DNA from 2 places in the Heyndrickxia faecalis genome. Region 2 is predicted to be linked to the other one. Evidence: riboswitches for the same ligand, from Rfam matches in the RefSeq annotation. Region 2 holds a riboswitch; the other holds the start of a gene.
The links. A riboswitch is a leader RNA that binds a small molecule or an ion and turns the genes downstream of it on or off. The one in region 2 is predicted to bind lysine.
Positions count from the first base shown of each region.

Region 1: linked by a shared signal. The riboswitch ahead of ABR335_RS15590 (amino acid permease) and the one ahead of ABR335_RS06855 (aspartate kinase) in region 2 are both predicted to bind lysine.

Region 1 covers NZ_CP158453.1:3,274,709-3,286,738, forward strand. Annotated here, with positions in the region: gene ABR335_RS15575 (ABC transporter permease) at 1-294, opposite strand, end outside; gene ABR335_RS15580 (ABC transporter ATP-binding protein) at 291-1,391, opposite strand; gene ABR335_RS15585 (helix-turn-helix domain-containing protein) at 1,418-1,960, opposite strand; lysine riboswitch at 2,672-2,865, shown strand; gene ABR335_RS15590 (amino acid permease) at 2,965-4,455, shown strand; gene ABR335_RS15595 (peptide MFS transporter) at 4,804-6,297, shown strand; gene ABR335_RS15600 (hypothetical protein) at 6,386-6,754, opposite strand; gene ABR335_RS15605 (amino acid permease) at 7,231-8,598, opposite strand; gene ABR335_RS15610 (nitroreductase family protein) at 8,828-9,394, opposite strand; gene ABR335_RS15615 (aldo/keto reductase) at 9,484-10,416, opposite strand; gene ABR335_RS15620 (spore coat protein) at 10,566-11,060, shown strand; gene ABR335_RS15625 (hypothetical protein) at 11,418-11,765, opposite strand; gene hxlB (6-phospho-3-hexuloisomerase) at 11,842-12,030, opposite strand, start outside.
Region 2 covers NZ_CP158453.1:1,446,961-1,458,990, reverse strand. Annotated here, with positions in the region: gene ABR335_RS06860 (YslB family protein) at 1-443, shown strand, start outside; gene ABR335_RS06855 (aspartate kinase) at 477-1,706, opposite strand; lysine riboswitch at 1,844-2,021, opposite strand; gene uvrC (excinuclease ABC subunit UvrC) at 2,124-3,896, opposite strand; gene trxA (thioredoxin) at 4,002-4,316, opposite strand; gene ABR335_RS06840 (electron transfer flavoprotein subunit alpha/FixB family protein) at 4,502-5,482, opposite strand; gene ABR335_RS06835 (electron transfer flavoprotein subunit beta/FixA family protein) at 5,513-6,286, opposite strand; gene ABR335_RS06830 (enoyl-CoA hydratase) at 6,349-7,122, opposite strand; gene ABR335_RS06825 (TetR/AcrR family transcriptional regulator) at 7,156-7,749, opposite strand; gene ABR335_RS06820 (AMP-binding protein) at 7,892-9,589, opposite strand; gene ABR335_RS06815 (endonuclease MutS2) at 9,826-12,030, opposite strand, start outside.

The DNA.
Region 1 (12,030 bases), 1.7 Mb from region 2:
CGGCAAAATGATTAATAAGAGCCAGAGCTGCTTATGCCGCGATTTTGTCAAAAGATAAGCAGTCGGATACGAAATCAAAAGTGTAAACGCCGTAATCAAAAACGCATACCAAAAAGAGCTCAGCGTCATTTTCAAATAAACGGGCGTAAAAAATTTTTCATAGTTGACAAGCGACAAATGCCCTTCAATATCAAAAAAAGAATAATAGAGAATGAGCAAAATCGGCGCGATTACAAAAAGAAGGATCCACAGCAAATACGGAACGAGATAAAAAGTGCGTGCATTTACTTTCATGGCCGGACCTCATCGTACGCTTCCAGGCGCCGGTCGAATTCCTCTTCTGTTTCGCCGAATCTCATCACGTGGATCGCTTCCGGTTCAAAATAAAGGCCGATCGTATCCCCGACTTTTGCTTTTTTTGTCGAGTGGACAAGCCATTCATTTCCCTCTTCATCGTAGCAACAAATTTCATAATGGACGCCGCGGAACAGCTGCGTATCCACCCGCACTTTCAAGTTCCCTTTTTCCGGTGTCGTGATTTCTAAATCTTCCGGGCGGATGACAATTTCAACCGGCTCGTTCGGATGAAAGCCGCGGTCAACGCATTCGAACGCATGGCCGTTAAATTCCACAACAAAATCCTTGATCATTTTTCCCGGAAGGATATTGGACTCGCCGATAAAGTCCGCGACAAAGCGGTTGATCGGTTCATCGTAAATATCGGTCGGCGTGCCGCTCTGCTGGATTTTCCCGTTATTGATGACAAAAATTTCATCGCTCATCGCAAGCGCTTCTTCCTGGTCGTGCGTGACAAAAATAAACGTAATGCCAAGGCGGCGCTGCAGTTCACGCAGTTCATACTGCATCTCTGTCCTTAGCTTCAAATCCAGCGCGGAAAGCGGTTCGTCCAGCAAAATCACTTCCGGTTCATTGACAATCGCGCGCGCAATCGCGACACGCTGCCGCTGCCCGCCTGACATTTCGCTGATTTCCCGGTTTTCATAGCCTTCCAGATTCACAAACTTCAAGGCTTCTTTTACTTTTTGTTCAATCACAGCTGCCTTCATTTTTTTAATGCGCAGCCCAAATGCGACGTTTTCATACACATTTAAATGAGGAAATAGCGCATAATCCTGGAAAACGGTATTGACCTGGCGCCGGTTGGCTGGCACGTCATTCACGATTTTTCCATTGATGTAAATATTTCCTTTTGTCGGCGCAATAAATCCCGCAATCAGGCGCAAAATCGTTGTTTTTCCGCAACCCGACGGTCCGAGCAGAGTGTAAAATTTTCCGCGTTCTATTTCAAAACTGACGTCATCCAAAATAGCAGGATCATCGTCGTATTGTTTTGTGACATGTTCAAAACGAATGATGATATCACTGTTCATTGCTGTCCTCCTCTTCTATGTTCAGCTTACAGATACGATTCCGTAGCAACGAGTACAAGCCTGGACCGGCCTTCCGCGTCATTCAGGATCTGATGCTCATCGGATGCATGATAATAAATGGCTTCTCCGGCTTTTGCACGGTACAGGCGTTTGCCAAGCCGCACCGCAATCCGGCCTTCCAGTACATAGGCAAAGGTTTCCGATAAAGAAGGTTCAAACGTTTTAAACTCCCCTTTTTCCTCAAGCGTAAGCAGGATCGGTTCCATTTCCTTTTCATTCGATTCCGGGACGAGCCACTGGATTTTATAACCGCGCTCTTCATCGAGATAATCGGTCTGGTCTTCTTCCCCGTATACGACTTTTTGTTCACGCTCTTCTTCGTCAAAAAATTCTTTCGGCGTGCAGCCGAGCACTTCCAATATATTAAAAAACGTGTCAATCGAAGGGGAGCTTAAATCCCGCTCAAGCTGGGAAATATAGCCTTTGCTTAAATCCGTACGCTCTCCAAGTTCCTCCTGGGTGAGTCCTTTTTTTAACCTTAAGTTTTTAATTTTTTTCCCGATCTCCATCATAAAACCTTCCATTTTGTTTAGCATTTGTAAACTCAAAGGCAAGGAAGTTTTGTTTTGTTAAACTTTAAGTTTACTTTCATATGTATTATACAAAAAAGCAGGCAGATGTAAAGGTTTTTTTGAAAAAAACACAAATCATGGCTGTCCCCCTGCTGTATGTACCCGCGGAAAAACAGCAGTCATGGTTCAAAAGGGACGAAATCGCACAGGCATTCCAAAATTGCCATCCCGCATATGTAAAAATCCCCCTCAAGCGTTTTTAGTTTTCTTATAGAGGGGCAAATGTTTGTAAAAATAGGAACAAAATATTGTCGCGCTGTTGCCTGCTGTAAAAAGGCGCCGGGCTTGATGAAAAAATGTAAGCTCATTTTTTTAGGGCTTGCTGAACGAATCTGGATTCTGAGTTTGTATCCCATTTATCTACAAGCTCTGTCTCAAAATATAGAAGAATTTTTTTGCGAAAAGGGTGATTTTATCTTCTCAATACAAGTGCAAGCATTTCCCTAGATTTGTTGTAAAATCCTTGCATTAAAATGGTTGTCAAAGCTGTCAGAGCCTTGCCAAATCTAGAAATTTTACTGATTCAGTAAGTCCTATTTAACACCTATTTTTGCCACCTCATTTTCCTGCCTTTTCTATTGATTTTCCCTAAAAACATAACTATAATTATATGTAAATCAAATTGAATAAAAAAATCCTCATCAAATCCGGTGAGGTAGAGGTCGCAGCTTTTATGAGTAAATCGGACGAGACACGGGTAAAGTTTAAGACTCCGGTTGAAAGGAAAAGCTGCCGAAATGTGGTGCCGGATCCCGCGGTGCCATGTTGGGGCTGTTTCCGAACAGGAACAGAACTGTCACATATGCGATTCCCCCTCGCATATGTGTTGAGCTATCTTCGGAAGGTTGATGGAGGGTATACGCTTTGATGCCGCGTCTCCACGACTGCGGCATTTTTGTTTATTCCCTGCTCCTTCCTATATAAAAAGGAGTGTATCAAGGATGGATGACTTCTATCATGGGCAAAGCACTACAGCTGGAGCGGTTCCCGTTACGAAAAAGGGTGAAGTGACAAAACTAAAGCGAAAATTAAAATCCCGCCACCTGACCATGATTTCCCTCGGCGGATCAATCGGAACCGGGCTTTTTCTGGCAAGCGGCGGGGCAATCCACAGCGCGGGGCCGGGCGGGGCGCTTCTCGCTTATGCCTTAATAGGCGTCATGGTGTACTTTTTAATGACAAGTCTTGCGGAAATGGCTGCCTACATGCCGGTTGCAGGCACCTTCAGCACGTACGCGACGAAATTTGTTGACCCGGCACTTGGATTTGCGCTTGGCTGGAACTATTGGTATAACTGGGCGATCACGATTGCGGCCGAATTATCGGCAGCAACCATTATCATGAAATTCTGGTTCCCGCATACGCCTTCGATCGTGTGGAGTGCGGCCTGCCTTCTCATCATGTTCTTATTAAATTATTTATCTGTAAAAGGGTTCGGGGAAGCAGAATACTGGTTTGCAATCATAAAAGTCGTGACCGTCATTGCCTTTATCATTGTCGGCGCACTGATGATTTTCGGGATTATGGGTGGAAAAGCAATCGGCTTCCATAACCTTACGATTGCAGACGGCCCGGTCCACGGCGGATTCCTGGCCGTACTCGGGATTTTTATGGCAGCCGGGTTTTCGTTCCAGGGAACAGAACTGCTCGGGGTTGCGGCCGGTGAAAGTGAAGATCCGGAAAAAACCATTCCGCATGCTGTGAAATCTGTTTTTTGGAGAATTTTGCTTTTCTATATTCTGGCGATTTTTGTCATCGGCCTGCTGATTCCGTTCACGGATTCGAGACTAACCGCCGACGACATTACGATGAGCCCGTTCACAATTGTATTTCAGCGTGCCGGCATTGCCTTTGCTGCTTCTGTCATGAATGCGATTATTTTAACGGCTGTTCTTTCTGCCGGCAACTCGGGTATGTACGCGTCAACGCGAATGCTCTGGGAACTGGCGCGTGACGGCAAAGCGCCGAAATTCCTCGGAAAACTGAATAAACGCGGGGTACCGGTGAATGCACTGATTGTCACTGCGCTTGTCGGAACGGTGGCTTTCCTTGCATCTTTCTTCGGTGACGGGGCAGTGTACAACTGGCTCCTGAACGCATCCGGCTTATCCGGCTTTATCGCCTGGCTCGGGATTGCCATCAGCCATTACCGGTTCCGCCGTGCATATGTGGCGCAAGGCAAAGCGTTGAGCGACCTGCCTTACCGTTCGAGATGGTTCCCATTCGGCCCGCTATTTGCGTTTGCCGTTTGTACGGTCGTCATTCTCGGGCAAAACTACCAGGCATTTCTGGGAGACCATATTAAGTGGGAAAGCGTGTTTGTCTCGTATATCGGCCTGCCCATCTTTATTGCCGTATGGCTCATTTATAAATTTGTGAAAAAGACAAAAGTCGTTTCTTTACAGGAATGCGATTTTAACCGGGAATCCTAACGGAAAAACCTGCGGTGGCTGCCGCAGGTTTTTTACTTTCATCAGAAACTTACTTTTAAAATAAATTATATGAAATTTACCTTTATTTTAATTTATGAAAACGTTTCCTTTATCTAGGAAAAAATTCATTTTAAATATTTTCCTAGCTCAGAATCCTTTATTTTATGCGGATTCCAGCCTTTTTTAACAATGGCGCACACAAATTTGCCAAAAAATTAATCTTTATTTTTTTCTCATTTTACGTTAATATTTTATCTATCGCATTCATTCCCCGAAAAAACCAGCACTTATTTTTCAGTTAATTTCACAAATTATGCCAATATGTGATTTTTACAAGGAGGCAATGGCATGTCAACAATCGACAAGAAAAAAGTTCTGGAAACTGTTCCACAGACCGGATTTTTTGGTCATCCAAAAGGGTTGTCGACTTTATTTTTCCTAGAGTTTTGGGAGAGATTCTCTTACTACGGGATGAAAGGGATTCTGATTTACTACATGTATGACCGCCTGTCAAACGGCGGGTTGGGATTGGACCCGACAACAGCCGCATCGATTGCTTCGATTTACGGCGCGCTTGTTTATATGTCGGGGATTATCGGCGGCTGGATTTCAGACCGTCTGCTCGGTTCCGCCAAAACCGTTTTTTACGGCGGAGTGCTGATTATGCTCGGGCATATTGCGTTGTCCTTTCCGGGAGGGTTCCCGGCGCTGATCGTTTCCATGGTGCTGATTGTGCTTGGGACAGGCTTGTTAAAACCAAATGCCGCTTCAACCGTCGGGGAATTGTATGATGAAAAAGACTTACGGCGCGATTCCGGTTTCAGCATTTACTACATGGCGGTTAACCTCGGGGCCTTCATTGCGCCGCTCATTGTCGGAACAATCGGTCAGGGGTACAATTACCATCTCGGCTTCAGTATTGCAGCGATCGGAATGTTTTTCGGTTTGATCGCATTCACCATGTCCAGGAAGAAAAATCTTGGGCTTGCCGGCTCTGTTGTGCACAACCCGTTGAAGCCGGAAGAAAGAAGATCGACTTTCACCAAAATCGGCGTAGGAGCTGTCGTCCTGATTATTTTGCTGGCGATTACCATTCCGACACGGATTTTAAATCTGAACAGCTTTATTACCATCGTCAGCATTTTAGGATTTTTGATTCCTGCCTGGTACTTCTTTATGATGTACTTTAGCAAAAAAACATCGAAAGACGAACGCTCACGCATTTTGGCTTATATTCCTTTATTTATTGCTTCCATCGTCTTCTGGGCGATTGAAGAACAAGGCGCGAGTTTGCTCGCCGTCTATGCGGACAAGCGGACACAGCTGAATTTTGCCGGCATTCATATTTTACCGTCCTGGTTTCAGACATTGAATCCGCTGTTTATCGTCGTCTTTGCGCCGGTTTTGGCTTCGCTTTGGGTGAAGCTGGGAGACAGGCAGCCGTCTACACCGGTTAAATTTTCGTTTGGGCTTATCCTTGCTGGTTTGTCCTATATGGTCATGATGGCCCCGGCTTACTTTAACGGCTCTTCGTCGCTCGTGAGCCCGCTCTGGCTTGTATTGAGCTACTTCCTTGTCGTGATCGGGGAACTTTGCTTGTCACCGGTTGGTTTGAGTGTATCGACAAAGCTGGCGCCAGCCGCATTCTCGGCGCAAATGCTCAGCCTCTGGAACTTGTCTGATGCTGCGGCCCAAACGTTGAACGCCCAGCTTGTCAAACTGTACAGCGCCAACCATGAAGTGATCTACTTCGGCGGCGTCGGCCTTGTTTCGGTCATTTTGGGCATATTCCTGCTCCTCTACGCACCGGTTATCAAACGGCTAATGAGAGGGATAAAATAATAGATGAAGTGATGAAAAACCGGGGCATTGGTCCCCGGTTTTTTTAATGGATTTGCTGGTATGTGCCGTGTAACAATTGGAGTGGATGCTAATCGATTGGGGTAAGCTTAACCGTTGCTTCTGTCTGGACGGTGTAGCCGTCATACACCATAAACGTATAGGAAGCTTCGCCATTTACGCCAAGAATCGTATTCACATCTGGTACACCTTCTCCGTCAAAAGTGACGAAGTTCGATCCTTCACCAACCGGCGTGGCTTTATACCTTCCTTCCGGGATGTCTTTGCCAACTTCATATCTGCCGGCTGCCAACGTCTTTGGTGCACTTTTCGCTTTCTGCACCTGTCCTGTCAATGAAGCAAGGTCCTTTTTCTTGGCATCCACTTTGCTTTGAGTGGATTTTAATTCTGATTTTGCATTTTTCAAGTCAGCTTGTGCAACATCGACCTGTTTGTTCAAAGTATCGAGTTGCGTTTTAAGATCATCTTGCTGGGATACAAGTTCCTCGGCTGCATCATAGTCATCTTCCCTTAACGTAGATGGGCCCTATGTAAAGAAAAGCCTTCATTTTTGCACGCTTTCTTAACATAAACGCCCTCTAGGTTAAGGAAGAGCCTCTTTTTTTCACGCTTCCTTAACGTAGACGCCCTCTAGGTTAAGAAAGGCCTTCATTTTTCCACGCTTCCTTAACGTAGGGCTTGCTGAACACGCAAAATTCTTAGATTTGGCAAGGATGCTGACAGTTTTGGCAAAAATTTAAATGGTTTTTTTAGAAAGTCCAGAGAAAAGCTTGCACTTGAAAGCTGATTCAAGGTATAGAGAAGACAAAATCGTATTTTCAAAGATGAAGTCTTTTATATTTTAAGACACAGGTTGTTGACCCTATATAAAAGAGAAAAACCCGTTTGGAAATCCTCTTTCCAAACGGGTTTTTGTTAAATGCTTTTCTTCTTTCGTGTCAGGCCGTAAGCGATGACAAGCAGGATGAACCATACCGGTGTCACAAATAAGGCAACACGCGTATCTTTTGCTATCCCCAGAACCACGAGGACAAAAACAAAGAACAAGAGTACAATCCAGTTGATGACCGGGGCAAACGGCAATTTAAAAGAGATTTTGGCCGCTTCTTCCGGCATATTTTTCCGGAAACGCAAGTGGGCAACCATAATGACGCCCCACACCCAGACAAAACAGATGGATGAAATGCTTGTGACAAGCGTAAAGACTTGCGTGCTCTTCATAAAATAATTCAGCATAACGCCGATTAACAGCATGATCGTTGAACCAAGCAAAGCAGGTGCCGGGACATTCCGCTTGTTTAACTTTTTAAATATTTTCGGTGCTTTTCCATCTTCTGCAAGAGAATACAGCATACGGCTTGTACTGAAAATGCCGCTGTTGCACGAGGAAGCCGCCGAAGTGAGCACCACAAAATTGATGATACCTGCTGCAGCCGGCAGACCGATATCAGCAAATACCCGGACAAACGGGCTCGCATCCGGATTCAGCCGGTTCCAAGGATAAATCGACATGATGACAAACAAAGCGCCGACATAAAACAGTAAAATCCGCAGCGGAATCTGGTTGATCGCTTTTGGCAGCGTCTTTGATGGATCCTCTGCTTCCCCGGCTGTTACGCCGACCAGTTCAATCCCGACAAATGAAAAGACGGCCATTTCAAACGCTAGCAAAAACCCTTTTGAGCCATTCGGGAAAAAGCCGCCGTGCTGCCACAGGTTTGTAAAAGAGGCGTGCCCCCCATTGCTTTGAAAACCAGCGAACACGAGGAGAATGCCGATAACAATCAGGGCAATAATGGTGACAACTTTAATAATAGCAAACCAAAATTCCATTTCCCCGAATGCTTTGACTGTCGCAATATTGATGAGAAACAAAACAGCGACGCAAATCAAAGCAGGAATCCACTGTGGCAGATCGGGTACCCAAAATTGAACATACATACCGACTGCGGTAATTTCGGCAATACCGGTTACAATCCAGCAAAACCAATAGGTCCAGCCGGTAATAAAGCCTGCCCACGGTCCGATAAATGTTTCAGCAAAATGGGTAAACGACCCGGTAATCGGCTTGTACATCAGCAGTTCGCCGAGTGCCCGCATCATAAAGAAAAGGGCTAAGCCGATTACGAAGTATACGAGCATAATAGACGGGCCGGCAAAGTGAATCGATTTGCCGGAACCAAGGAAAAGCCCCGTTCCAATTGCGCCCCCGATCGCAATCAATTGAATATGGCGGTTTTTCAGCCCGCGACTCAGCTCTTGTCCATTCGGGCTTTGATCCATACCGATCAACTCCTTATCTATGTATAAATTTGATTATATCACAATATTCTTATTTGTTGCGGGTAAAAAGCAAACCGTATGTGCAAGATCCTCCCACGGTTGTGTACGGGTGTTATGGGACCTCTTTTTTGTTTTCGCTTTCAAAAGGACGGATTAAAACTTCTCATTTTTGAGAAAATTTAGCATGCAGAAGCGAACCGGCCCATGAAAAGAGCCGGCAAGCCTGGGTTTAAGCAAACCATTGCGTTTTTTCTTCTGCTGGTGTCCGTTGCGCTTTGATGTCCAATTCTCTTTTCGGATAGCCGACATAGATGAGCCCGGCAATTTTATCTGCCGGTTCGAGATTAAGATAGTTTTTCAATTCGGGTTCATGCGCGATGTCACCGGTCCTCACGATTGTAGCCAAACCGAGCTCGGTTGCCGTAAGCAGCAGGTTTTGAATCGCACAACCGGTCGCAACGATTTCCTCAATTTCCGGAACAATGCCGGAAGGGCTGACGGCAACCGCAATAACCACCGGCGCCCGCAGTGGCCCTTTGCGCGCTTTTTCAATCTTTTTCGCCGCTTCTTCTTCACTCAGGCCTTCCGCTTTCTGGGCTGCAATCCGAGCCATTTCCTCCCCGAGTTTGACACGCCCTTCTCCTTTAAACACGCGGAATTTCCACGGTTCTGTTTTCTTATGGTTCGGTGCCCATGTGGCAGCTTCAAGCAATGTTCCAATCACATCATCTGGTACCTCTTTATCGTCTGTCACGCCGATGGAACGGCGCGATTTGATCAGATCCATGACACCCATTTTCCCAACTCCTTTAGCCATACTAATTTAAGTATAAGACAGGAAAATGCGTCAATCAACAAAAAACATTTTTCCACCGTGGAAATACATTATTGAAAAATGGCGCTGATCTTTTGCACATCCGCTTCCGTCAAGCTGACTTCCAATGTTTTCAGATTGTCAATCACCTGCTCCGGCCGTTTGGCACCCGGAATAACAGCATCAATGGAAGGCTGGGCGAGATACCAAGCAAGGACAACATGCGCGACATCCACGCCTTTTTCTTTCGCAATCGGGCGGAGTTTTTCAACCTTTTCCAAATTGCGGAGATAGGTTTCCCCTTGGTAAAGCGGATTTTTCGCACGGCCGCCTTCAAATTTGGTATCTTTTGTATATTTGCCGGCGAGCAGCCCGGATGCGAGCGGAAAATACGGGATAAACGAAATACCGTTTTCCGCTGTGTACGGAAGCAAGTCTTTTTCAGCCTCGCGTTTGAATAAATTGTACTCCGACTGCAGCACATCGACATACCCGTCTTTGTTTGCCTCTTTCAATTGTTCAATGGAAAAATTGGAAACACCAATTGCACGGATTTTCCCTTCATCTTTCAGTTCTTTCAAGGCGCCGACCGCTTCGTCTTTCGGGGTATGGTCATCCGGGAAATGGATATAAAACAAATCAATATAATCGGTTTGCAGGCGTTTCAGGCTGCTTTCGACCGCTTCTTTTAAAAATGCAGGAGAGTTGTCAAACACCACTTTTCCATCGACAAATTTATGTGCACCTTTTGTGGCGAGCACGACCTTGTCACGGCCGCCGTGTTCTTTTAGCACCTCGCCGATCAGCTCTTCCGAACGTTCCGGCCCGTAAATAAACGCAGTATCAAGAAAATTGATGCCGTGATCAATTGCCGTGCGCACAACTTCTTTTCCGGTTTCATCGTTGAGATTCGGGTGAATATTATGTCCGCCGACCGCGTTTGTGCCGAGGCCGACCGGGTTGACATACAAATCCGATTTGCCGAGTCTTCTTTGTTTTTCCATCTTACCTCCGCCTTTCTCTTCAGATTTCAATCCTTATCATAGCAAATCAAAAAGAAATGTAAAAATATTTCGGTTTCCGGTCAAACAGGCACATGTGCGAGCTGTTTGCATACAAATGGGAACGTGTGAGAGAAAAAGGAGGGGTTATTGTGGCAAGAACGTTAGCTTGGCATGAAACATTGGAAATTCATGAGCTGGTTGCATCCCAGACGATTTGTTTGATCCGGTTTAAATCAGTCGTAAGAAATGTGTCCGATGCAGGGCTCCGGGAACTGTATACGTTTTCGATCCGGGCACTTGAAAAAAATATTCGCGACCTTCTGCAGTTTTATCCGCAGGCGCCGCGGGAAGAGGAAATAGAAGAAAACGAGGAGCGGCAAACCAATCCCGGTTTTCAGGCCGGTGAACTGCTGACCGCTTCCAAAACGGCTGTACGAAATTATGCGACTGCCATTACAGAAACAGCCACGCCGGCATTGCGCACCGTGCTTGTCCGCCATTTGAACAGCGCGATCGACTGGCATGCGCGCGTATTCAACTATATGCATGAACATGGTATGTACCAGGCCTACAACTTAAGCCAATTGCTGAACAACGATGTCCGGAACGCCAACCGGGCGCTGCAAATGCGGGAAGAAGAGTGAAGAATCCGGCCCCCGTGCTACATTAAATGCGGCACTAGCGAGTGACCCGGCGCACATGCTGCAATAAATGCAGCACCAGAGCGGCAGACAGAAATCAGCCGGTACCTATTTTCAGGGTAGACGCCAATGCCGCAAAGAATTTGGCACCAGCGCAGGAACAGAAATCAGCCAGTGCCTATTTTCAGGGCAGACGCCAATGCCGCAAAGAATTTGGTACCAGCGGAAGAATGAAAATTCCGTCGCAAATTTTCGGGATAGACAGCCATGCTTGAATATGACACCAGCCGTAGAATGAAAGTCATCCAACAAGATAGGCTCCATGCCGCAATGAATGCAGCACCAGCGCAGGAACAGAAATCAGCCAGTGCCTATTTTCAGGGAGAAAGCCATACCCATTGAATGCAGTGCCAGCAAGTCACCCACCGAGATAGGCGCCCATGCCAAAATGAATGCGTACCAGCGGTGGAACGGCCCATATTTCCAGTGTAATCGCCCGGCGGCAAAATAAATAGCGCCCGCAGAAGGATGAAAATCAGCCGGCGTAATGTTCCGGATAAAAGAATGGAAAACCGCGGATCGATTGTTCATCCGCGGTATATCCTTTAAATAGTACAGCGAGCAGTCCGCAACCGGAATGAACCGGATCCGGCCCCATATCCAATGGGATGAGACAAGCCATACCCGCTGTTTTTTTCTGTGTTTCATTACCATTTTGTCTTATTCAGAAGCCGAATGGCCAAATCTACCGGCTTGCTCTGGCTCATTGATTTTTGCCAACGCCTTATTCCAGATTGCTGTGCCGGTTCAACGCTGCTTCATTCCCCGATTTCTGCTGTTCGGCAATTTTCAGGCAAACCGCGTCAAAAAACAGATGAACAGACTGGTCGAACAATGAGCTGAGCGGCTGTCTGCTTTCAATTTCTCCCGGCCTCCGGTATTTCGTGGCGGACGGAATATGAACCACGCTATC
Region 2 (12,030 bases):
AACAAACCGTTGCGGAACAGCTAATGGTGCCCGCATTCGGATATGAGCTGTTGCGTAATATATTAATTCCGGATATACTCGGCAAGGAAACACCGGATATTCTATACTGGGCCGGAAAACATTTGGCAAGAAAATTCCAGCTGCTTACCTATGAAGAAATGGTTTCTTTTTTCAAAGAAGCCGGCTGGGGAACGTTATCGATCAAAAAAGAAGAGAAATATCATATCGAATTTGAGTTATCCGGGCCGATGATTGAACGGCAGCTGGATATGGGCGCAGGTCAAGAGCCGACATTCAAGCTTGAAGCCGGTTTTTTAGCCGAGCAGTACCAGATGCAGAAAAAACTGATCACGGAAGCTGTTGAGGAAGTTGCGAAAAAAGCAAAAAAAGTCCGGATCACCGTGCAGTGGGATGCGAAAGACCCGGCCGGAGAATCAATATGAAAAAGCAGGGGGCTCCCCTGCTTTTTCATATTTTCATATATTTTGTTCCACTGCATCCAGTTCAAATGCTTCGTGCAGGCACCGGGCGGCCCGGACCATTTCTTTTGCATCGACAACGGTGGACACTTTGATTTCGGACGTGCTGATCATTTTAATGGCAATGCCGTGATCTGCCAGCACCTGGAACATTTTTGCCGCAACGCCCGGGTTGGAAACCATGCCCGATCCGATGATGGACACTTTTGCGAGGCCGGTTTCCGTTTCAAAATGGTCAATACTGAGGGCTTCTTTCCCGGCTTCCAAAAGATCGGCCGTTTCTTTTAAATCTTTATCTTTTATCGAAAAAGATAAATACGTTTTATGGTCCGCTGTCTGGTTCTGGATAATGATATCGACATCAATATGGTGTTCCGCCAGTGTCGTAAAAATATCCGGCAAATTGCGGAAGCCGTTTTCCAGTCCGAAAATGGTCACCCTTGTAATGCCATCTTCAAATGCAACGCCGCGGACAATTAAATTTTTTTCCACCGAAACTTCCTCCTCTATTAACGTGCCTTCCTCCCTTTCAAGGCTCGAACAAACGATCAGCGGCACAGCCGCATTTTTGGCAAACTCCACTGCCCTTGCATGCAAAACGCCCGCCCCGAGACTCGCCAGTTCAAGCATCTCATCATAGGATACAGCCTTAAGCTTCCGGGCATTCGGAATATAGCGTGGGTCGGACGTAAACACGCCGGTGACATCCGTATAGATCAGGCAGCGGTCCGCATGAAGCGCTGCTGCAAGCGCCACTGCCGTTGTATCCGAGCCGCCCCTGCCGAGTGTCGCAATTTCGCCTGCCGGGGTGATGCCCTGAAACCCGGCGACGATTACAATTTGCCCGGCTGCCAGACGGGATTTGATTTTTTCAGTCCGGATTTCCGTGATCCGGGCGTTTCCGTGTACGGGTTCCGTTATAATGCCGGCCTGCCATCCGGTATAAGAAACGGCATCGTAGCCGCGAGCGATCAGTGCCATGGCGACAAGCGAAATCGTCACCTGTTCGCCGGTTGAAAGCAGCATATCCATTTCGCGTTTTGCAGGATACGCAGAAAGTTCATTTGCAAGCCCGACAAGCTGGTCCGTTGTTTTGCCCATCGCGGAAACAACGACGACAACATCATGGCCCTTTTCCTTTTCTTCAATAATCCGGTTGACCGTATTCCGGATCCTTTCCACATTTCCAACCGAAGTTCCCCCGAATTTCTGAACAATGATTCCCAATAACTCCGCCACCTTCTGCAGTTTATAAGTAAGATGAGGCTGTCAGAGTGAAAGGCAAAGCAACTTGGCGCCCATTTAAAAAAAGCAATGAGAACGGATATCTCATCGCTTTTGCATACGCGGGTACGCAGTCATTCCTGTGAGATAGCGCTCCAAGACATTTCATCCTGACAGTTCCGGACTTTTTCAGTACAGAACCAGCAAAAACGGCATTGAGGCCATTTTCACTTCGGCAAAACTTCCTTTCAGAAACGATCCCGGAAGCCCAATCTTCTCCCGCTTCTTACTCTTAAGTTTTGCGCCTCTATCATGTAACGGCTTTGCCGGACGCCGGGATGATCGCACCCGAAAGTCTGAAACAAAGCCTGCCATATGAAATTATCATGATTATACCATATACGGAAAAACCCTGCCAGGTTATTCTTGTAATTTTTTGATTAATGTTTCGGATACCGGACGCGGGATGCCCGCTTCCACAAATTCTTCCAGCTTTGCTTGTTTCATTTTCTTCAAGGAGCCAAAGTGGCGGAGCAGTTGTTTTTTCCGTTTCGGCCCGATGCCCGGAATATCGTCAAGCGCCGATTGAAAAGCGGATTTTCCACGCAATTCCCTGTGGAAGGTAATCGCAAACCGGTGCACTTCATCCTGGATGCGCTGAAGCAGGTAAAATTCCTGGCTGTTCCGCCCGAGCGGCACAACTTCCAGCGGGTTGCCGAACAAAAGCTGCGATGTATTGTGCTTCTCATCCTTTGCCAGGCCGCCGATCGGGATCTCAAGCCCGAGCTCATTTTCAAGCACATCCCTTGCCGCGTCAATTTGCCCTTTTCCGCCGTCAATGATGATGAGATCCGGAAGCGGTAAGTTTTCCCTTAGGGCACGGATGTAACGGCGGCGGATCACTTCGCGCATCGATTCATAATCATCCGGTCCTTCCACTGTTTTGATTTTATATTTGCGGTATTCTTTTTTTGCCGGCTTACCGTCCACAAACACGACCATCGCCGAAACCGGGTTTGTCCCCTGGATATTCGAATTATCGAACGCTTCAATCCGATGCGGTGTGTAGATGCCAAGCTTTTCGCCAAGATTTTCAACGGCTTTGATCGTCCGTTCCTCGTCCCGTTCAATCAACGCGAATTTTTCCTTCAATGCAATCTTTGCGTTTTTCTCGGCCATTAACACGAGTTCCCGTTTCTGGCCTTTTTTCGGCTGGAGTACTTTGATTTCGAGCAGTTGTTCCGCCAGTTCCCGGTCTGCTTTTTCCGTAATCAGCACTTCTTTCGGCTTAATATGCTCCGGTTTGGCATAAAACTGCCCCAAATAGCTCAAAAATTCCTCCTCCGGCTCATCGTAAGACGGAAAAAGCGAGACATCCCGTTCGATCAGCTTTCCTTGGCGCATGAAAAAGACCTGGACGCACATCCAGCCTTTATCCACTGCGTAGCCGAAAATGTCGCGGTCCGTAAAATCTGTCATTGTAATTTTCTGTTTTTCCATCGTCATTTCAATATTGGCGATCTGGTCGCGGTATTCTTTTGCCCGCTCAAATTCAAGCTTTTCTGCAGCCTCATGCATTTTTTCTTCCAGTTCTTTTTTGATTTCCGTGTAACCCCCGTTCAAAAAGCGGGTAATTTGATCGGTGATCTCTTTGTATGTTTCTTCTTTCACCTCATTGACACACGGCGCAAGACACTGGCCTAAATGGTAATAAAGGCAGACGCGGTCCGGCATATTGGTGCATTTCCGCAAAGGATACAACCGGTCCAGCAGCTTTTTTGTTTCATTAGCCGCCTGCACGTTCGGATACGGGCCGAAATATTTGCCTTTATCTTTTTTCACTTTCCGGGTGGTGATCAGACGCGGGTGGCGTTCATGGGTCAGCTTAATATACGGGTATGTTTTATCATCTTTCAGCATGATGTTGTATTTCGGGTCATGCTTTTTGATTAAATTAATTTCAAGAATAAGGGCTTCAATATTGGAAGAAGTGACAATATACTCAAAGTCTTCGATCTCGCTGACAAGCCGCTGCGTTTTTGCGTCATGCGAACCGGAAAAGTAAGAGCGGACACGGTTTTTTAAAATTTTGGCCTTCCCGACATAAATGATGGTCCCCTGTCTGTCTTTCATTAAATAGCAGCCGGGTTGGGCGGGCAGGAGGGCAAGTTTATTGCGGATCGTCTCGTTCAATTTCTCTTCACCTCAAAATCCTGCGTTCTGTAAAAAACCCGGACCACAGCCGGCCCGGATTTTAAAATGCATTTGCGCACGGCTTGAAGCCGAGCGTTTATTGTATTATAAATGTTTGTTCACTAATTCTTGCAAAGCTTCTTTCGGCTGGTAACCGATCACTTTGTCGACCGGTTTGCCATCTTTCATGAGAACAAGGGTCGGAATGCTCATGACGCCGAATTTGCTGGTCGTTTCCTGATTCTCATCCACGTCTACTTTGACGATTTTCACCTTGTCGCCCATTTCAGCATCGATTTCTTCAAGTACCGGTGCAATCATTTTGCACGGACCACACCATGTTGCCCAAAAATCCGTTAATACCAAACCTTGGCTGACTTCCTGCTCGAAAGTCGCGTCGGTAGCATGTGTAATTGCCATATTGAAAGAACCCTCCTAAATCAAACTATTACTGCTTGGGATAAGTATATCATCCTTTATCATATGTTGCGAACAATTTGTCCGGTCCGGAAAAAGCAGTAATGATTTTATTATTTTATACCCTTTTTTCACGAATATCCAACAGAAAACAGGCCCGGAACGAATTTTTTCGTCCGGGCCCGGGATTACGCCGATGTGACTTTCAGTTTTTTGATTTCCTCTGTGAGAAGCGGGACCACTTCGAACAGGTCGCCGACAATGCCGTAATCCGCCACGTTGAAGATGTTCGCTTCCGGGTCTTTGTTAATGGCCACAATCACTTTCGAGTTGGACATGCCGGCCAAATGCTGGATGGCACCGGAAATACCGCATGCGATATACAAATCCGGTGTAACCACTTTGCCCGTCTGCCCGATTTGCAGAGAATAATCGCAATAGCCAGCGTCACATGCGCCGCGCGAAGCCCCAACCGCGCCGCCGAGCACATCGGCAAGTTCTTTCAGCGGTTTGAAGCCATCCGCGCTTTTCACGCCGCGGCCGCCTGAAACGATGACTTTCGCTTCCGAAAGGTCAACCCCTTCACTTACTTTCCGAACCACTTCTTTGATGATCGCGCGTAAATCTTTAATTCCCGCGTCAACGGTTTCGATATCCCCTGTGCGTGATTCATCTTTTTCAAGTGGGCTGATGTTGTTCGGCCGGATGGTTGCAAAGATGATCCCGTCTGTTATGATCTTTTTCTCAAACGCTTTGCCGGAGTATATCGGGCGGGTAAAGACGACATGTTCCCCGGCTGATTCCACTGCGGTTGCGTCCGAAATCAGACCGGCATCCAATTTAGCCGCTACTTTCGGGGCCAGGTCTTTGCCAAGCGCCGTATGGCCGATTAAGATGCCATCCGGCTTTTCAGATTCGATCACCGCAAGCAATGCTTGGGAAAAACCGTCTGAAGAATAGCTTTTCAGCTTCTCGTCTTCCACCACGGCAACACGGTCAGCGCCGTATTGAATCATGTCTTTCCCCAAATCTTTCACAGCGTCCCCGATCAAAACGCCGACCACTTCCCCGCCTTCTGCTACCGTTTTTCCGGCGGCAATGGTTTCATATGATACATTGCGGAGCGATCCGTCACGGACTTCCCCCACTACTAATACTTTTCGACTCATGCTGATCCCCTCCATTTCCGGTTTCTTCGCTTAAATCACTTTTGCTTCATTATGCAATAATTGGACAAGTTCTTTTACCTGGTCGGTGATTTCGCCTTCAAGCACTTTTCCTGCTTCTTTTTTCGGCGGCAGGTAAACCTCGATCGTTTTGGTTTTTGGCTCCACGTCTTCTTCTTCAAGGTCAAGGTCATCCAGTTCCAGCTCTTCAAGCGGTTTTTTCTTCGCTTTCATGATCCCCGGGAGCGAAGGATACCGCGGCTCATTTAAGCCTTGCTGCGCTGTAACGAGCAGCGGAAGGGTCGTTTCAATGATTTCGGAATCTCCTTCGACATCTCTTGTGACCGTCGCTTTGTCGCCGTCAATTTCCAGATTGGTAATCGTCGTTACATACGGGATGCCGAGCAACTCCGCCACCCGCGGGCCGACCTGTCCGGAAGCGTTGTCAATGGCGACATTCCCGCCGATAATGAGATCCGGTTCCTGCTCTTTTAAATAAGCGGCGAGCACTTTTGCCGTTGTGACCTGGTCGCTTGCTTCCACATCGTCTTCAATATTAATGAGGACTGCTTTATCCGCACCCATCGCAAGGGCCGTCCGCAATTGCTTTTCCGCATCTTCATTGCCGACTGTGACAACCGTGACTTCGCCGCCCTGGGCATCGCGTACCTGGATGGCCTCTTCAACGGCGTATTCATCGTACGGGTTGATGATATATTCTGCCCCGTCATCCTGGATGCGGCCGTTTGCAATCGCAATCTTTTCTTCTGTGTCAAAAGTCCGTTTTAATAATACGAAGATATTCATGCCGTTCCCTCCCTAAATCGTTAAAAAATAAAATCTTTTAAGCGCATACAAATCAAAAAATGTTAGGCCCCTGTAAAACGCGGTTCCCTTTTTTCAATAAAAGCTTTGATGCCTTCCTCTGCATCTTTTGAGCCGAACAGCTCAAGAAAACGTGCGGATTCCTGCTCCAAGCCTTTTTCGTAATCGTTTGTTTTTGAATAATTGACGAGTTCAATAGAGGCTTTCAGGGCCAGCGGGCTTTTCTTTGCAATTTTTTCAGCCAGCGCCTTTGCTTTCGGGAGCAATTCCTCTTCCTTATAAGCATGGTTTGCAAGCCCCTGCTGCACGGCCTCCGTTCCGGTCAGCGGTTCGCTTGTCCACAGCATTTCAAACGCTTTGCCGCGTCCGACATACCTTGGCAGCCGCTGCGTTCCGGCAAAACCCGGCACGAGTCCGAGGCTCAGTTCCGGGAGGCCGAGTTTTGCATTTTCTGTGACAAGACGGATATGGCATGCCATCGCAAGTTCGAGCCCGCCGCCAAGTGCCGCGCCGTGGATCGCGGCGATGACCGGTTTCGGGAACGCTTCCACTTTTTCGAACAATTCCTGACCAGAAACCGCCAGCGCATCGGAGCCGCCGGAGTCCCTTAATTGGACAAATTCTTTAATATCCGCTCCTGCCGAGAAAAATCTTCCTTTCCCGTAAAGGAGCACGACCCGGGTTTCAGGATCGTTTTCAAGCTGGCCAAACGCTTGCGCAAGTTCTTGTAAAAGGGCCTGCGCAAGCGCGTTGGCAGGCGGCCTGTTCATTTCAATGCAGGCGACCGCATTTTCCCGTTTGATCGTAATAAATTCCATCCCGTCTCAAACCCCCTTGTGAAAGCTGCGGCATTAAACCGCCGTTTTTTTGCCGCAGCCGTTAATGATCAATTGATGGACGGGAGCAGCCAGTGAAACGAGGTCGTATTTTTCTTTATTCATCACCCATGTCGTTACCGTTTCATCGACTGTCCCGAAAATCATCTGCCGGACGAGCCGGACGTCAAGCCCGGAATCGAATTCACCTTTTTCCATGCCTTCGCGGATGATTTGGTCAACGAGCGTCAAATATTCTTTCAGCACGCTGTTGATTTTAAGCCGCAGATCTAAATTGGTCTGCCGCAGTTCCAGCTGGGTCACGACCGCCAAATGGTGATCGGCGGCAAGGACTTTGAAGTGGTTTTCGATCATCTTGAGCAACTTTTCGGAAGGGGAAAGGTCCCCTGCAATATATTCGGAAACCTTTTCGATAAACAGCTGCATCTTTTCTTCAAACAAAGAAATCAGGATGTCTTCTTTGTTTTTAAAATACAAATAAATCGTGCCGTCCGCTACGCCCGCCTGTTTTGCAATTTTTGAAACCTGTGCCTGATGATAGCCGTGTTGTGCGATAACCACCACTGCTGCATCAATAATTTGTTTGTACTTTGGCCTGTTTTTCCTCACGGGCTATCACCTTTCAATCTCATGATCTGTCAATTTGGCCGGCCGGTTTAATGGCGGCCAGAAAATGAATGACCATTCATTCATATTTTCATATTATACAGGAATGCAGCATTTGTCAAGTCCTGTTTATAAAAAAATTTCCTTACCCGATCTTCTCTCCTCCATTTTCCATCTTTTCTTTTTCTTCTGCAACCAATGAGCGCCGCAAAATTTTCCCAACGGCCGTTTTCGGCAGTTCATCCCGGAATTCGTAAATGCGCGGGACTTTATATGCCGCCAGATATTGGCGTGCAAACCGGTCCAGTTCTTCTTCCGTTACTGTCATATTGTCTTTCAGCACAATATAGGCTTTGACGGTTTCCCCGCGGTACGGGTGCGGTACGCCGGCAACTACGGCTTCCTGGACGGCAGGGTGCTCATACAGCACTTCTTCGACTTCACGCGGATAAATATTATAGCCGCCTGCTATAATGATGTCTTTTTTCCGGTCGACAATATAAAAATAACCTTCCTCGTCCATATAAGCCAAATCCCCCGTAAATAGCCACCCGTCTTTCAGCACTTCCTGCGTTTCTTCCGGGCGGTTCCAGTAGCCTTTCATCACTTGCGGCCCTTTTACCGCCAGCTCGCCGACTTCACCGGGCGGTAACGGCCTGCCGTCTTCGAGCGAGCGGATTTCGCAGTCCGTATCTGGCCATGGCACGCCGATACTGCCTTTGACGCGATTTCCCCATACAAAATTGGCATGGGTGACAGGAGAAGATTCACTGAGACCATACCCTTCCACAAGCTTGCCGCCGGTCACCCCTTCAAATTTCTGCTGGACTTCTACCGGCAGCGGTGCAGAACCGCTGATGCATGCTTCAATCGATGACAAATCATATTCCTTGATTTTCGGGTGGTTTAAAAGCCCGATATAAATGGTTGGCGCACCCGGAAACAAAGTTGGCCGCTGTTTTTCAATCGTCTTCAGCAGTGACTCCGCATCAAAGCGCGGAATTAAAATCATTTTAAAGCCCTGCATGACAGAAAGAATCAGCACGGTCGTCATGCCGTACACGTGGAAAAACGGAAGCATGCCGAGCACTACTTCTTCCCCTTTTTTGGCCCTGTACATCCAGGCATCGCACATTGTCGCGTTTGCAATCAAATTGAGATGTGTCAGCATGACCCCTTTCGGCACGCCGGTTGTGCCGCCGGTGTACTGGAGAATCGCAAGGTCCTCTTCGATATCGAATGGCGTGTCAAGCGGTTCCGGAACTTCTTCCTTCATGATGTTCTTTAGCAAGTGATGGTGCCCACCGTGCTGGACCCGGACAGTAACGCCCGTTTGCTTTTTCTGCAGAAACGGGTAGATGACGTTTTTGGGAAAAGGCAAATACTCGCTGATGGCGGTTACAATAATATGTTCGAGATCGGTTTTCTCAAATACTTTTGCCACTGTCGGGTACAGGAAATCAACTGTCAGGATGGCCTTCGCGCCGGAGTCTTTCAGCTGATATTCCAGTTCCCTTTCCGTATATAGCGGATTCGTCATGACGGCTATCCCGCCCGTGTAAAGGATGCCGTAAAAACCGATGACGGCCTGCGGGGAATTCGGGAGCAGCACGGCAACCCTATCGCCTTTTTCCACTCCGAGTTTTTTTAAATACCCGGCAAATTTGAGCGCCGCTTCATACACTTCACGGTATGTCATTTCTTTCCCCATAAAATGGAGCGCTTTTTTGTCAGGATACTGTTCAGCTGCTTCGGTTAAAAATGCACAAACCGGTTTTCGCGGATACGTAAGGGAAACGGGTATTTCCGGCGGATACTGGGACAGCCATGGCCTGTCTGTCATTTGCATCAACTCCATTTTGCATCTTTTATTGACTTATTTTATTATAACGAAAATTGAAAGCGTTGACAATTATTTGCAGCCGAAACAGGAGAAGGATGCGCTCCTTCTCCTTGTCACGGGCTAATCTGCAACAATCAAATAAATGACGCCAAGCAATGCAAAAACGGCACAGCAAACAAACAAAATTTTTGCCAGCTTTTCGAGAAACAAAAGGCCCTCCCCCTTGCCCTTGAAAATTACTTGAATTCTACAATCGTAACGCCGCTGCCACCTTCGCCTGGTTCCCCGAGACGGATTCGTTTTACGGCGCGGTGATGTTTTAAAAATTCCTGCACCCCGTTCCGGAGCGCACCTGTTCCTTTCCCGTGGATGATCGAAACGCGCGGATACCCGGCTAAAAGCGCATCGTCAATATATTTTTCAACTTTTAAGAGCGCATCTTCATAACGCTCCCCGCGCAAATCGAGTTCCAGGCTGACATGGGAATCGCGCCCCCTGACCGTTGCCAGGTGCTTCTCCGGCTGTTTTTGTTGCGGCGGCCGGATATATTCCATGTCGGATTCTTTTACTTTCATTTTCAAAATACCCATTTGCACGAGCCACTCGCCGCCTGCCGTTTGTTCAAGTAGCGTGCCTTTCTGGTTGAAGCTGAGCACTTTGACTTCGTCGCCCGGCTGGTAGATATGCTGTTTTTTTGCTTTTGCCGCCGGTTTGCGGTCCAGTTTCGGCGCCAGTTCCTCCAGCTGTTTTCTTGCATCAATCAGTTCATGTTCTTTCACATTGGCTTTGGATTCAAGCTGCATTTTCCGCAAGTCGCGGATGATCTCTTCCGCTTTTTCCTTTGCCTCTTCCACCACTTTTGCCGCTTTTTTCTCCGCTTTTCCGTACAGCTCATCGCGGCGGGCATAAAACGCCGCCATTTGTTTTTGCAAATCACGGTGCAGTTCCTCGGCATCCTTCAACAGTTCCTGCGCTTCCTGCCGTTCTTTTTCCGCCTCGCGCCTAGCCGATTCGAGCGCGGCAATCATATTTTCGACCTCGTTTGTGTCCGCGCCGATTAGTGATTGGGCGTGTTCAATAATGGACGGGGAGAGCCCGAGGCGCCTTGAGATTTCAAACGCATTACTCCGGCCGGGAACGCCGATTAAAAGCCGGTATGTTGGGCTTAATGTTTCCACATCAAACTCGACGCTTGCATTGACGACCCCTTCACGGTTATAAGCGTATGCCTTCAGTTCCGGGTAGTGGGTGGTGGCGACAACGCGGGCCTCCCTTTTGTACACTTCGTCCAAAATTGAAATCGCAAGGGCAGCCCCTTCCTGCGGGTCGGTACCGGCGCCGAGCTCATCAAACAGGACGAGCGACTGATCGTCGACCCGTTTCAGGATTTCAACGATATTTGTCATATGGGAGGAGAAGGTGCTAAGGCTTTGCTCAATCGACTGTTCATCACCGATATCGGCAAATACTTCTTTAAAAACAGCCATTTCCGAACCGTCCAAAGCGGGAATTTGCAGCCCGGCCTGCGCCATGAGCGTGCACAGCCCGATTGTTTTCAGCGTAATCGTTTTTCCGCCTGTATTCGGCCCGGTTATCACAATGGTCGTATATTCCTGCCCGATCGTAATATCATTTGGCACCACTTTATCGGCTGGAAGCAACGGATGACGCGCTTTGAACATACGGATGGCGCCATGATTGTTGATCACCGGTTTCGAACCTTTAATGGACCGGCCGTATAAAGCTTTGGCAAACATAAAGTCAAAATCAGCGAGAATTTCAACGATGGTTTCAAGCTCCCCGCCGGCTGCTGCCACTGCGGCGGACAATTCGCTTAAAATCCTTTCAACCTCCTGCTGCTCTTTTAAATGCCATTCACGCAGCTGGTTATTCAAGTCCACCACCGATTGCGGCTCAATGAACAAAGTCTGTCCGGAAGAAGACTGGTCATGGACGATTCCCCCGTAATTTGCCCGGTATTCCTGTTTTACCGGGATACAATAGCGGTCATTCCGGATCGTAATAATCGCATCCGACAGCATTTTCGCCGCATTTTTGCCGCGGATATAGCCTTCCAGTTTTTCACGAATGCGCCGTTCCGTACCGCGCAGCCCGTGCCGGATTTGGCGCAGCGTTTCGCTTGCCGAGTCCAGAATTTCCCCGTTTTCATCCACCGCATTCCGGATTTCATGTTCGAGCGGCGTAAGGACCGCAATCCTGTCCACCATGCTTGTTAAGATCGGCAGTTCTGTTTCTTCTTCCGTGATTCCTTCAATAAACCGTTTCATCGTTCGGCTGACATGGATGGTGCTGGCAATCTGCACCAGTTCCTGCGGGTTCAGCCTGCCGCCGATCGCCGCTCTTTTCAGATGACGGCGGATGTCATAAATGCCGAAAAGCGGCACATGCCCTTTTAAACGCAGCACTTGCGCCGCTTCATC